DNA from 2 places in the Isoptericola maris genome. Region 1 is predicted to be linked to the other one. Evidence: predicted binding sites of a transcription regulator. Region 1 holds the regulator's gene; the other holds the start of a gene.

Region 1 (7,015 bases):
ATGAGCTTGGGGATCGAGTCGGGGTCGACCATGTCGTGCAGCGCGTCGTACAGCGGCCGCAGGTACGGGTCGATCTTCTCGCTGAGCGACCCGGGCAGGTATCCGAGCTTCTCGCCCGCCTCCACGGCGGGGCGCGTCAGGATGATCCGGTTGACCTGCTTGGCCTGCAGGGCCTGGACCGCCTTGGCCATCGCCAGGTACGTCTTGCCGGTCCCGGCAGGGCCGATGCCGAACGTGATGGTGTTCGCGTCGATGGCTTCGACGTAGCGCTTCTGCCCGACGGTCTTGGGCCGGATCGTGCGGCCCCGGCTGGACAGGATGTCGAAGGTCAGGACCTCGGAGGGGAGCTGGACGGTCTTGGCCGTGAGCATCGCCACGGACCGCGAGACGACGTCCGGGGTGAGCGGCGTCCCGGACTCGACGACCTCGACGAGCTCGTCCAGCAGCCGGGAGACGATCGCGACCTCGGCGGCCGGGCCGTGCACGGAGATCTCGTTGCCCCGGGCGTGCACGTCGACGCCGGGGAACCCGTCCTCGACCGCGCGGAGCACGGAGTCGCGGCTGCCCAGCAGGGCGACCATCGGTACGTGGGCCGGGACGACGACGCGGTGCTCGGCGGTGTACCCGGCAGGTTGCTGGCCCGGGGGCCGATCGGAGGCGGCAGAGGTCGACATGCTCAGGCGGGGCTCCATCCGAGCTGGGTCCCGGCGATGACGTGCCCGTGCACGTGGAAGACGCTCTGGCCCGCTCGCGGGCCGGAGTTGAAGATGAACCGGTACTGCCCGTCGGCGAGGTCGTGCGCCACGGTGTCGGCGACCTCGACCACCTCGGCGAGCAAGCCGGGGTCCGCCGCGGCGAGCACGGAGACGTCACCGTGGTGCTCCTTGGGCACGACGAGCACGTGCACAGGAGCCTGCGGGTCGATGTCGCGGAACGCGATCACGCGTTCGGTGGTCTCGACGACGTCGGCTGGCAGCTCGCCCGCGACGATCCTGCAGAACAGGCACTCGGGATCAGTGGTGTCGGTCATACCGTCCACGCTACCGCCACCGGCCCAGACGTTCGCTCAGGAGTGCGACGGCGACGGGTCCGGCCGTCGAGGTGCGCAGCACGTGCGGGCCGAGGCGTGCCGCGGTCGCGCCCGCCGCGACGAGCGACGCGAGCTCGGCCTCACCGATCCCGCCCTCCGGCCCCACGACCACGAGCAGCTCGGGCGCGACGGCCCCGGAGGCCCGCTCGGCGGCCGCGGGCAGCGCGACGTCCGCGAGCGCCGTCGTCGCCTCCTCGTGGAGGACGACGACGGTACCCCCGGCGGCCGCGACCTCACGGGTGCGCGCCGCGAGCTGCTTGGTCGTGACGTGCTCGGACACCGCGGGCAGGTGCGCCCGGCGCGCCTGCTTCACGGCGGAGCGCACGGTCGACTCCCAGCGCGCCCGGGACTTCGCGGCCCGGGCGCCTCGCCAGACGACGACGGACCGGTCCGCCTGCCACGGCACGACGGCGTCGGCCCCGACCTCCACGGCCGCCTCGACCGCGAGCTGGTCGCGGTCGCCCTTGGCGAGCGCCTGGACGAGCGTGAGGACGACGCCGGGTGCCGGCTCGGTGGCACGCTCGGCCACCCGCAGGCGGACGTCGGTACCGTCGACCGACTCGACGACGCCGCGCAACCGGGTCCCGCCGCCGTCGACCACGTCGAGGGTCTCGCCGGGTCCGCGGCGCTGCACGACTCCGGCGTGGCGGCCCTCGTCACCGCCCAGGACGTAGACCTCGCCCGGTGCGACCCTGCTCAGGTCGTCCGCCGAGAGGAAGACGGGCGCGCTCACCTCAGCGGCCGCTCAGCTTGTCCTTGAGGCGGGAGAACACACCCGGGTGCGCCGCGACGAGCCGTGGCTCGGGCCGCTCCTCACCGCGCAGGCCGGCGAGCTGGTGCAGCAGCGCAGACTGCTCCTCGCTCAGCTCCGTGGGCACCTGCACCTCGACGTGGATGTTCAGGTCGCCCCGGCCGTTGCCGTGCAGGTGCCCGACGCCGAGACCCTTGAGGGTGATGATCTGGCCCGGCTGGGTGCCCGGGCGCAGGTCGATCTCCTCGGCACCGTCGAGGGTGTCGAGCTCGAGGACCGTCCCGAGCGCCGCCGCCGTCATGGGCACGGGCAGGGTGCAGTGCAGGTCGTCGCCGCGGCGGACGAAGACGTCGTGCGCCCGCTCGCGGATCTCGACGTACAGGTCGCCGGCGGGACCGCCGCCCGGGCCGACCTCCCCCTGGGACGTCAGCTTGATCCGCGTGCCGGTGTCGACGCCGGCCGGGACGTTGACCGTCAGGCTGCGGCGCGAGCGCACGCGACCGTCGCCGGAGCACTCGGCGCACGGCTCGGGGATGACCGTGCCGAAGCCCTGGCAGGCGGCGCACGGCGCCGTGGTCATGACCTGCCCGAGGAAGGACCGGGCCACGCGCTGGACGTTGCCGCGGCCGTGACACACCTCGCAGGTGCGCACGTCGGTGCCGGGCCGGCAGCCGTTGCCGCCACAGGTGCCGCAGACGACGGCCGTGTCGACCTGGAGCTCACGCTTGGCGCCGAACGTGGCCTCGACGAGGTCGATGTCCATGCGTACCAGCGCGTCCTGGCCGCGGCGCGCGCGCGGTACCGGGCCGGAGGCCTGGCCACCGCCGAAGAACGTCTCGAAGATGTCCTGGAAGCCAAAGCCCTGGCCAAAGCCGCCGCCGGCGCCCCCGCCCGGCGCGGTCGGGTCCACGCCGAGGTCGTACTGCTCGCGCTTCTCGCGGTTCGACAGCACCTCGTACGCGCGGGCGACGTCCTTGAACTTCTCCTCGCCGGCAGCCCCGGCGACGTCCGGGTGCAGCTCGCGAGCGAGCTTGCGGTATGCCTTCTTGATCTGCTCGGGAGAGGCGTCGCGCTCGACGCCCAGGATCTCGTAGTAGTCGGTCACAGTTCTCTCTTCGGTGACGTACGCGGTCTGGTCAGGGTTTCCGCGTGGCTCAGCTCGGCAGCACGCGGGAGAGGTAGCGGGCCACGGCGTGCACCGAGGCGATCGTGCCGGGATAGTCCATGCGGGTCGGGCCGATCGAGCCGAGGGACGCGACGGGGTCGCCGCCCGACCCGTAGTCGGAGACGACGACGGATGCCTCGGTGAGGCCGTCCAGCCGGTTCTCGTGACCGATCCGCACACCGACGCCGTCGCTCGACATCTCGGTGAGCAGCCCCAGCAGGATGACCTGCTCCTCGAGCGCCTCCAGCACAGGGCTCAGCCCTTGCTCGAAGGTCGCCTCGGAGCGGGCGAGGTTCGCCGTGCCCGCGAGCACGATCCGTTCCTCGTTCTCCTGGCCGAGGGTGTCGACCACCAGGTCGGCCACGGCACCGGCGACACCCGCCAGGTCCGGGCCGACGGCCTCCACCACGGCGGCGAACGCCACGGGGAGGTCCGCGAGCCGTTTGCCGGCCGCCGCGGCGTTGAACCGGGCGCGCAGCTCGGCCAGCGTCGCCTCGGCCAGCGGGCTCCCGCCGTCGGAGGTGCCGGGCAGCTCGCAGAAGCGCTGCTCGACCCGGCCCGTGTCCGTGATGACGACGACGAGCAGGCGTCCCTCCCCCACGGGGACGATCTCGAGGTGGCGCAGGCCCGACCGCCGCAGCGACGGGTACTGCACCACGGCGACCTGCCCGGTGAGCTGGGCGATCAGCCGCCCGGCCCGCACGAGGACGTCGTCGAGGTCGACGGCCTCGGACAGGAACGTCTCGATGGCGCGCTTCTGCGGGATCGTCAGGGGCCGCACCTCGGCGAGGCGGTCGACGAAGAGCCGGTAGCCGGCGTCGGTGGGCACGCGCCCGGCCGACGTGTGCGGCTGGGCGATGTAGCCCTCCTCCTCGAGCGCCGCCATGTCGTTGCGGATCGTGGCGGGCGAGACACCCAGGCGGTGGCGCTCCGTCAGCACGCGCGAGCCCACGGGCTCCCGCGTCGTGACGTAGTCCTCCACGATGGCGCGCAGCACCTCGAGACGACGTTCCTCGCTCACTCTCCTGCGCCTCCCTCCGCCGAGCACCCTGGCGTTCGTGCGTGGCCGTACCTTTAGCACTCTCGATCGTTGAGTGCCATCCTACGCGTCCCGACGGACAGAACCACGAGTGCCGCCCACCGGCCCGGTGAGGTACCTCAGACCGCTCGAGGGCCTTGCGGTGCGCCGAGAACCGGGCACCTGCCCGATCCACGCGCCTGCCTCACCCGTCGAGGCTGGTCGATGACGGGTCACCCGGCCCGGCACGACAGTCACGGAGGCGATCATGCACCCGATCGAGCACCACACCCTCTACCGCCGCCAGGAGTCCGAGCTCGCCCGACGTGCCGAGCAGGTGCGTCAGGCACGCGAGCGCCGCACCGCAGAGCCGGAGCGCGCCACGGGGCGACGGAAGCCTCGGGCGGACCGTCACCGCCTCACGCTGCTGTGGCGCCGCACGGCGTGAGCACCACCGTGCCCCCCGGTCCGGGGCGACCACGCCGCCACCTGGCACGATGACCAGGTGAGCCTCGAACCCTCTCCGCTGGTGGGCCGCGCCGACCAGCTCGGCACGCTGCGCGGCACCCTGTCGTCGGCCCGGCACGGCCAGGGCGACACGGTGCTGCTGTCGGGCGAGGCGGGGATCGGCAAGACCCGCCTGGTCACCGAGCTGCTCGCCGCCGTCGGCGACGACGTCCTCGTCGTGCGCGGACAGTGCGCCGACTCGGGCTCCGGCCCGGTCCCCTACGCGGGCGTCGAAGGCGTGCTGCGCGAGGTCGTCGCCGCCCTGGGGCCCGCCGACGCCCTCGCCGCCGCCGGCCCGGCCGCGGACGCGCTCGGCGCCGTCCTGCCCGGGCTCGTCGACGTCCGCCCCGACGTCGGCACCGGGCGCGCACCCGACGTGCTGGCCGACCTCCTCACGACGCTCGCCACCGAGCGGCCGGTCCTCGTCGTCGTCGAGGACCTGCACTGGTCCGACGACGTCACCCGCGCCGTCGTGTCCCGCCTGGCCCGCGCGGCACGCACCACCGCCCTGTGCCTGGTGGCCACCTACCGCAGCGACGACGTCGGCCGCCGGCACCCGCTGCGCACCACCCTCGCCGAGCTGGACCGGGCGCGGCTCGTCACCCGGGTCGAGGTCCCGCGCCTCGGTGCGGCCGAGGTCGCCGAGCTCGCCCGGACGGTGCCCGACGGCGGCAGCCCCGTCGCGCTCGACACCACCGCCCTGGCGGATCTCGTCGAACGCTCCGAGGGTGTGCCCTTCTACGTCGAGGAGCTCGCCCGCTGCCTCGACGCGGAGATGCCGACCTCCCTGCGCGACGTGCTGCTGCTGCGCTACTCCCAGCTCTCGGCCGGGGCGCAGGAGTTCTGCCGACTCGTCGCGGCCGCCGGCGCACGGGCCACCCACGACGTCCTCGCCGGCGTGCTGGGCGACGACGCGCTCGCCGCCGCCGAGCCTGCCGCACGCGAGGCCGTGGACGCCCTCGTGCTGCTCGCCGAGCCGGACGGCTACCGGTTCCGCCACGCGCTCATGCAGGAGGCCGTCGACGCGGAGCTCCTGCCGACCGAGCGCCGTCGCCTGCACACCGGGTACGCGCAGACGCTCGCGAGCGGCCCCCGGACCGTGCCTCGGCTCGCCGAGATCGCGGACCACTGGTGGCGGGCCCGGGTCCCCGGCAAGGCGCTCGCCGCCGCGGTCACCGCCCACGCGGCCGCCGGGCACGACGCCGCGGTCTCCACGGCGGCGGCACTCGGCGAACGAGCCCTGGAGCTCTGGGAGCTCGTCGAGGACGCCGAGGCCGTCACCGGCACCACCCACCACGAACTGCTGCTGCGGGTCGCCGACACGCAGCAGCTCGCGACCCGTGCCGACCGCGCACTGACGCTCGGCCGTCAGGCGCTCGTCGAGTGGCCGGCCCGCGACCCTGGCGGACGTGCACAGGCCCTCGGCCAGGTGGCCCTGTACTCGCTGCGCACCGGCGACCCCGCCGGCCAGGACCTGCTGTCCGAGGCGCTCGAGATCGCCCCTGCCGACGACGCGGACACCCGGCTGTGGCTGCTGCGCGCGCAGGCACGCACCGCGATGCTCGCCGGCCGGGCCGACGAGGCGATCGACGCCGCGACGCGCGGTCTCGAGGTGGCGACGGCGTCGGGCGACGCGGTCACCGCGTCGATCCTGCACAACACCCGCGCCGTGGCCCGGATCAACACCGGCGACCTGGTCGCGGTCGACGAGCTCGTGGCGGCCCGCGACCTGGCCGGGGACGACTGGCACGCCGTCAGTCGGTACTTCACGAACGGTTCGGACGCCTTCATCCAGCTCGGCCGGTACGCCGACGCGCTCCGGCTCGCGGCGGAGGGCGCCGACCGTGCCCGCCGCAGAGGTGCGGGCATGGTCAGCCGCACCATGCTCGAGGGGAACGTGGCCGAGGCCCTCGTCATGATGGGCCGGTGGAGCGAGGCCGACGCCTGGTACGAGCAGGCCACGACCCAGGTCGAGCCCAGCACGTTCGCCGTGTACCTCGCCGAACGGTGGACGTGGCTGACCCTGTGGCGCGGTGACGTCGACGGGGCGTTGGCGATGGCCCCCCGCCACCGTCCGGTGTGGATGCGCCACGAGCGCATCGAGACGCAGGTCCGCTACCGGATCCGCACCACGCTGGCCGAGCTGGCCCTCGTGCGCGACGACCTCGACGACGCACTGGACCTCGTCGGCATCGTCACCGACCACCACGATGGCGCCATCCCGTACGCCCTCTCGTTGCTCGGGGTGGCCGGACGAGTGCTGGCCCGCGCCCGCGACGAGGGCCGGGACGTCGACGTCGTGCCCTATCGCGACGCACTGGAGCGGTGCGCCGTGTGGCCCACCCACCCGGTGTGGGAGGCGGTGTTCGACGCCGAGCTCGGCGAGGGGCCCTGGTCGGCCGTCGCTGACCTCGGCCCCGACGACGGCGCGCCGGCTCATCTACGGCCCTACGCCCTGTGGCGCGACGGCCGCGCACGGCTCGA
Region 2 (7,015 bases), on a different contig from region 1:
CGGTGCGACGCCGTCGAGCCCCAGACCGGTATGGGCCCAGGCGAGCCCGGTCAGGACGAGGGCGGCCGTCCAGGGCAGCGCGAGCGGGGCCGTGACGAGCAGGTCGTAGGGGGCGGAGAGCCGCACGATGCGCAGTGCGCCGGTTCGGGTCATGCGCTCACCCTCACCCCTGCACCCCGGTGCAGGGTCAAGCGTTGTGGGCGCGATTTCTGGGCCGTAAATACTGATATCTCGGGCATAACGGGCCAGAAATCGCGCCCACAACACAGGGCTACAGCGACGGACGGCGGCCGGTCGGCCCGGGAGCGAACTCCCCGGACGACCGGCCGCCGTCGTGCATGGCGCGGGCTACCGCACCGAGCGAGCGTGGGTCAGAAGCCCATGCCGCCCATGTCGCCCATGCCGCCACCGTCGCCACCGGAGGCACCGGCGGGCTCCGGCTTGTCAGCCACGACGGCCTCGGTGGTGAGGAACAGCGCGGCGATCGACGCGGCGTTCTGCAGCGCGGAACGCGTCACCTTGACCGGGTCGTTGACGCCCGCGGCCAGCAGGTCCTCGTACTCACCGGTCGCGGCGTTGAGGCCGTGACCCGGGGTGAGACCGCGGACCTTCTCCGCCACGACGCCGCCCTCGAGGCCGGCGTTGATGGCGATCTGCTTCAGCGGGGCCGAGATCGCTGCGTTGACGATCTGCGCACCGGTCGCCTCGTCACCCTCGAGCTCGAGCTTGGCGAACGCGGCGGCACCGGCCTGCAGGAGCGCGACGCCACCACCGGCGACGATGCCCTCCTCGACGGCGGCCTTGGCGTTGCGCACGGCGTCCTCGATGCGGTGCTTGCGCTCCTTGAGCTCCACCTCGGTGGCCGCACCGGCCTTGATGACGGCGACGCCGCCGGCCAGCTTGGCGAGGCGCTCCTGCAGCTTCTCGCGGTCGTAGTCCGAGTCCGACTTCTCGATCTCGGAACGGATCTGCTGCACGCGACCGGCGATGAGGTCGGCGTCGCCGGTGCCCTCGACGATCGTGGTCTCGTCCTTGGTGACGACGACCTTGCGGGCCTGGCCGAGCTCCTCGAGCGTGGCGTTCTCCAGCTTGAGGCCGACGGTCTCGGTGATGACCTGGCCACCGGTGAGCACCGCGATGTCCTGCAGCATGGCCTTGCGGCGGTCGCCGAAGCCCGGGGCCTTGACGGCGACGGACTTGAAGGTGCCGCGGATCTTGTTCAGCACCAGGGTCGCCAGGGCCTCGCCCTCGACGTCCTCGGCGATGATCAGCAGCGAACGACCGGACTTCATGACCTGGTCGAGCAGCGGCAGCATGTCCTTGACGTTCGAGATCTTCGACTCGACGATCAGGACGTACGGGTCCTCGAGGACCGCCTCCTGGCGCTCCGGGTCCGTCTCGAAGTAGCGGGCGAGGAAGCCCTTGTCGAAGCGCATGCCCTCGGTGAGCTCGAGCTCGAGGCCGAAGGTGTTCGACTCCTCGACGGTGATGACGCCTTCCTTGCCCACCTTGTCGAGGGCCTCGGCGATGAGCTCGCCGATGGCGAGGTCGCCGGCGGAGATCGCGGCCGTGGCAGCGATCTGCTCCTTCGTCTCGACGTCGACCGACGCATTGAGCAGCTGCTCGGTGACCGCCTCGACAGCCTTCTCGATGCCGCGCTTGACGGCGATCGGGTTGGCGCCGGCCGCGACGACGCGCAGACCCTCGCGGACGAGCGCCTGGGCGAGCACGGTCGCGGTGGTGGTGCCGTCACCCGCGACGTCGTCGGTCTTCTTGGCGACCTCCTTGACGAGCTCGGCGCCGATCTTCTCGAACGCGTCCTCGAGCTCGATCTCCTTGGCGATGGAGACACCGTCGTTGGTGATCGTGGGGGCGCCCCACTTCTTGTCCAGGACGACGTTGCGGCCCTTGGGGCCGAGCGTGACCTTCACGGTGTCGGCGAGCTGGTTGAGCCCGCGCTCCATGCTCCGACGAGCTTCCTCGTCGAACGCGATGATCTTGGCCATGGGGACTGATCCTCCGCTGTGGCTGGTGGATGGTCGGCCGGTGCCCGCGACGGACGACGCGCCCCCGCACCGTTCACATCACGGGCGTGGGCGTGCCTCACCTTTCGACCAAGGTTGTCGACCCCGGCTGTCACTCGACAGCCGAGAGTGCTAACCCATTATTGGCACTCTCCTGTCGAGAGTGCAAGACGTTCGCCGTCGGCGCACAACCGCGCCCGACGGCGGCACCCCGGACACGACGAAGGCCGGCGCCCCCGACGCATCGATGCGCCGTCGGGCGCCGGCCCTCGCCGACGCGGTCTGTCTAGATCAGCACGATCAGAGCGGGCGGACCTGCTCCGCCTGCGGGCCCTTCTGGCCCTGGCCGACCTCGAACTCCACCTGCTGACCCTCGTCGAGGGTGCGGTACCCGTCTGCCTGGATCGAGCTGAAGTGGACGAACAGGTCCTGTCCGCCGTCAGCCGGCGTGACGAAGCCGTACCCCTTCTCGGCGTTGAACCACTTGACGGTGCCCTGGGCCATCTACTTCTCCTCATCGTTCTGGCACACGGGGCCGACGCCCCGCAGTGAACAGGAGACTAGTGGCGGAGGTCACTCGAAGGGAAGCATCCGAATCCAGGGTGTCGCGATCTTCGCGGACCGCGCCCGGGTCAGCTGACCGGCTCTACCCGCACGTGCGTGACCAGCGAGATCACTCAGCGATGTCGAGGGCTTCCTTGATGACGACCACGACGTCGCCGCTCGCAAGTGGCTGCTGCGACGTCTGTTCCGCCGGGATCCCCATGATCGCTGCGACGGCTGCTGCCGTCTCCGCACGGCCTTCGGCGTACCAGACCACGTTGGTCGTCTGGCCAGAGTCACCGTCGTAGTTGTTCGCTTCCGTGTTGGTGAAGCCGTACGACGAAAGGGCGTCGGATCCCCGTCCGGCCTCGCCGCTCACGCCGCTGTCGTCGTTCAGCACCCGGACCAAGGCGCTGGTGTCGCCCTCAGCGATCAGCGCGTCGATGTCCACCGCATCGTCCGTCACCTCGTCGCTCGGCTCCTCGGACGGCTCCTCGGTCTCGTCGCCCTCGCCCTCGTCACCCTCGGACCCCTCGTCGCCCGAGCCGTCGGTCGGCTCCTCGCCGGAGCCCTCGCCCTCAGAGCCCTCGCCGCCCTCGGAGTCCTCCGGCGCTGCCGACTGCTCGGAGGCCGCCGGCGGGTTCTCCGTCGGCGTGTCGCCGCCGTCGGACAGGAAGGAGATGACGCCGATCCCCAGACCGGCGAAGACCACCGCGACGAGCAGGAACGGCCAGACCGAGCTCCACCCGCTCCGGGGCTCGCGGTGGACTCCCACCGGCGCTCCCTCGGGACCGCGGACGTCGAACTCGTCGGGCGGGTACGGGTACTGGCTCTTTGTCACGCCGGACAGGGTAGCGGTTCCCCGCCCCGGGACCTACAGCCGTTGTTCAGCATCGCGCCACCGCAGGTCAGCCGTTCGTCCCGTCGAGTCGCCGGGCGGTGCGCGCCCGCTGGCGGGTGGCCCGCATCCGGCGCAGCCGCTTCACGAGCATCGGGTCGTGCTCGAGCGCGGCCGGGGTGTCGATCAGGGCGTTGAGCACCTGGTAGTACCGCGTGGCCGACATGTCGAAGAGCTCGCGCACGGCCTGCTCCTTCGATCCGGCGTACTTCCACCACTGCTTCTCGAAGGCGAGGATCTCGCGATCCCGGTCGGTCAGCGCACCGGGTTCGGTGACCGACGACGGGGCCTCCGTCGTGGTGTCGATGTCCTGGACCAGCATCTCGCTCATAGCGGCCAGTATGGGGCACCTCGGACGCCGTCCCGGGCATCCTGGGCCGCGCGTCGCGAGTGCGCTAGCGTCTCGTGCGTGGACTCCCCGACGACGACGCGACCCGCCCTGGACACCGTGATGGCAGCCGACTGGGCTGCCGCACTCGCCGACGTCGAGCCCCAGGTCCACGCGATGGGGGACTTCCTGCGCGCCGAGGTCGCGGCCGGGCGCACCTACCTGCCGGCGCCGGGCGACGTCTTCGCCGCGTTCCGCCGTCCGCTCGCGGACGTCCGGGTGCTGGTGGTGGGGCAGGACCCGTACCCGACGCCCGGCCACCCCATGGGCCTGTCGTTCTCGGTCCAGCCGCACGTCCGGCCGGTCCCCAAGTCTCTGGCGAACATCTACACGGAGCTGGCGGACGACGTCGGCGCTCCCCCGCCGTCGTCGGGCGACCTGAGCCCGTGGGCCGACCAGGGCGTGATGATGCTGAACCGGGTGCTCACGGTGCGGCCGGGGGAACCGGCGTCGCACCGCGGCAAGGGCTGGGAGCAGGTCACCGAGGCCGCGATCAAGACGCTGGTGGCGCGGGGCGGGCCGCTGGTCGCGATCCTGTGGGGTCGTGACGCCGCGTCGCTCAAGCCGTGGCTGGGCGCCACGCCCACGGTGGAGTCCGCGCACCCGAGCCCGCTGGCGGCCTACCGCGGGTTCTTCGGGTCCAAGCCGTTCTCGCGCGTCAACGCGCTGCTGGAGCAGCAGGGGGCCGCACCCGTGGACTGGCGTCTGCCCTGAGCGACGGGTGCAAGATGGGGGACGTGAACTCGCCCTCCTCCACCCCGCGCTGGTCCCGCTACGTCGCGATCGGCGACTCGTTCTCCGAAGGCCTGTGGGACCCGTACCCGCACGCGGACGGCACGCCCGTGGCGGCCGGTACCGCGTCCGACGGCGTCCTGCGCGGCTGGGCGGACCGGCTCGCCGACCATCTGGCCGAGCGCCGCGGTGATGCCCCGTTCGAGTACGGCAATCTCGCGATCAGAGGGCGCAAGCTCCGCCAGATCATCGCCGAGCAGGTCCCTCGAGCGCTGGCCATGGAGCCGGACCTGGTGTCGCTGGTCGGTGGCGGCAACGACATCCTGCGTCCGCAGGCGGACGTGCACGGGCTCTCGGGGGCGCTCGAGCAGGCGGTCGCCGAGATCCGCTCGACGGGGGCCGACGTCCTGCTCGGGACCGGCTTCCGCACCGGCGGCGCGCTGAACTGGATGCAGGGCCGCGTCGGCATCTACAACGCGAACATCTGGTCGATCGCGCAGCGCCACGGGGCGTTCGTGCTGGACACCTGGGGCCTGCGTGGCCTGATGGACTGGCGCATGTGGTCCGACGACCGCATCCACCTCACCGACGAGGGGCACCGCCGCGTGTCGAACGCCGCGCTCGTGGGCCTGGGGCTCGAGCCGGACGACCCGGCGTTCGACGTCCCGCTGGACGTCGCGCCCCCGGTGCGGTTCTACCGGAAGCTGCAGGCGGACGCGCAGTGGGCGCGGGTGCACGTGGCCCCCTGGGTCCGACGGCGGATCACCGGCACGTCGAGCGGTGACGGCCGGCTGGCCAAGTGGGCCGAACCGTCGATCTGGCCGCCGTCCGAGCGCTGACCACAGTGTTGTGGGCGCGATTTCTGGGCTGGATATCGGCCCGAAAGGGACGAATCGGGCCAGAAATCGCGCCCACAACAGAACGGTGGAGCCGCCTGTCGGATTCGAACCGACGACCTTCCGTTTACAAGACGGGAGCTCTACCAGCTGAGCTAAGGCGGCGGGAGCGGGGACCAGCCTACCGCGCGGCGGTCGGCCGGCCCCCGCGAGAGGGTCAGCCCTCCGCGGCCTCCTCCTCGGCCGGCTCCTCCTCGGCCGCGGGCTCGCCGCCCTGCACGGCCGTCAGCAGGCCACCGGGCTGGCTCCAGCCCTCGAAGCGCTCACCGTCGACCAGGATCGTCGGCGTACCGAAGCCTCCGTTGGCGTTCATCAGCGACTCGTCGGCGGTCGCATCGTTCGTCAGCGAGTACACGTACTGGCCGAAGGTCGCGCGGGCGGTGCCGTCGGCGATGCCCGCGGCGACGTCCGCCGGTGCGCCGGCGCCCTCCGCCAGGTCGGCGATCGCCTCGTCGTCGAGGCCGGGGGTGCCCTCCTCCGGCTGGTTCGCGAACAGCGCCTCGTTGAAGGCGAAGAACGCCTCCGGCGCGCGGTCGGCCACCCAGTAGGCCGCCGAGGCCGCGCGGGTGGAGTACTCGGTGTTGTTGGAGGCCCGGTCCAGGATCGACACGGGGTGGAAGACGACGGTGGCGTCGCCGGACGTGACCATCGTCTCGACGTCGGCGCCGTTGACCTGCTCGAACTGGCCGCAGACCGGGCACATGTAGTCGAGGTACTCGTCGACCACGGGTGCACCCTCGTTCTCGGTGCCGGCGACCAGGTCGGCACCCACGGGGATGCCGCCCGACTCGAGCGCCGTGGACGGCACGTCGGTGACCTCGGCCAGCGGGATGTCCTCGACGTTCTTCTTGGCGCCCTCGTTGATGAGGATGAACGCCGCCACGGCGACCAGTGCGGCGATCGCGAGGCCGAGGCCACCGAAGACCAGGATCCGGTTGCGCCGGTCGCGCTGCACCTGCTTCTGCTGCCGCGCGAGCGCTTCCTGGCGCGCCTCCTCGCGGAGCTGGGCCTTGTTCTTGTTCGACATCTCGGTACAGGTCCTTCGGGTCGTCGTGGGTTCCGGGCGGCAGATCCGCGCGTCAGCCTACCTGCGGCCGGACGTCGGCCCGCGAGAACCTAGCGCGAGGACCTGGGAGACACCTGGGAGGCCGTCAGAAGAACGACGGCGGGCCGTCCATGGGCCACCACTCGACCGGGTGCGAGAGCTGTGCGTACAGGATCCACGACCCGACCAGGCACACCGCCACGACGACGGCCGCGCCGAGCAGCCCGGGCGCGAGGTTGGCCAGGATCGTCCGTGCGCCGTCGCGCGCCGTGCGCCCGGCCGGCCCGAACCAGGTCGCCAGCACCGCCGACACCATCGAGCCGGCCAGCACGAGACCGAAGACGACCGGGGCGTTCCGCCCGCCGACCGACCGGGAGGCGACGTCCTCCAGCGGCACGACGATGAGGTTGCCGTCCCCGAACAGCCAGTAGCCGCCCATGACCGCGAGCAGCCCGACGCAGCCGCCGACCAGCACCGCCGGCACGACGC

The links. The regulator HrcA, encoded in region 1, represses chaperone genes, less so after heat shock. The targets are predictions, from matches to a motif close to TTNGCACTCGNNNNNNNCGAGTGCNAA.
Region 2: a site for HrcA is predicted at 2,168-2,194, ahead of groL (chaperonin GroEL). Genes of this name have one in related genera too.

What each region holds. Positions count from the first base shown of each region.
Region 1 covers NZ_JBLUNY010000001.1:644,252-651,266, forward strand. The annotation lists gene ACH5HR_RS03250 (PhoH family protein) at 1-674, opposite strand, end outside; gene ACH5HR_RS03255 (HIT domain-containing protein) at 677-1,030, opposite strand; gene ACH5HR_RS03260 (16S rRNA (uracil(1498)-N(3))-methyltransferase) at 1,041-1,823, opposite strand; gene dnaJ (molecular chaperone DnaJ) at 1,825-2,946, opposite strand; gene hrcA (heat-inducible transcriptional repressor HrcA) at 2,996-4,027, opposite strand; gene ACH5HR_RS03275 (hypothetical protein) at 4,293-4,472, shown strand; gene ACH5HR_RS03280 (helix-turn-helix transcriptional regulator) at 4,530-7,015, shown strand, end outside.
Region 2 covers NZ_JBLUNY010000008.1:139,475-146,489, reverse strand. The annotation lists gene ACH5HR_RS12930 (hypothetical protein) at 1-153, opposite strand, end outside; gene groL (chaperonin GroEL) at 372-2,006, opposite strand; gene cspE (transcription antiterminator/RNA stability regulator CspE) at 2,325-2,528, opposite strand; gene ACH5HR_RS12915 (LytR C-terminal domain-containing protein) at 2,698-3,408, opposite strand; gene ACH5HR_RS12910 (DUF3263 domain-containing protein) at 3,476-3,787, opposite strand; gene ACH5HR_RS12905 (uracil-DNA glycosylase) at 3,875-4,567, shown strand; gene ACH5HR_RS12900 (SGNH/GDSL hydrolase family protein) at 4,582-5,424, shown strand; tRNA gene ACH5HR_RS12895 (tRNA-Thr) at 5,511-5,586, opposite strand; gene ACH5HR_RS12890 (DsbA family protein) at 5,639-6,508, opposite strand; gene ACH5HR_RS12885 (serine/threonine-protein kinase) at 6,633-7,015, opposite strand, start outside.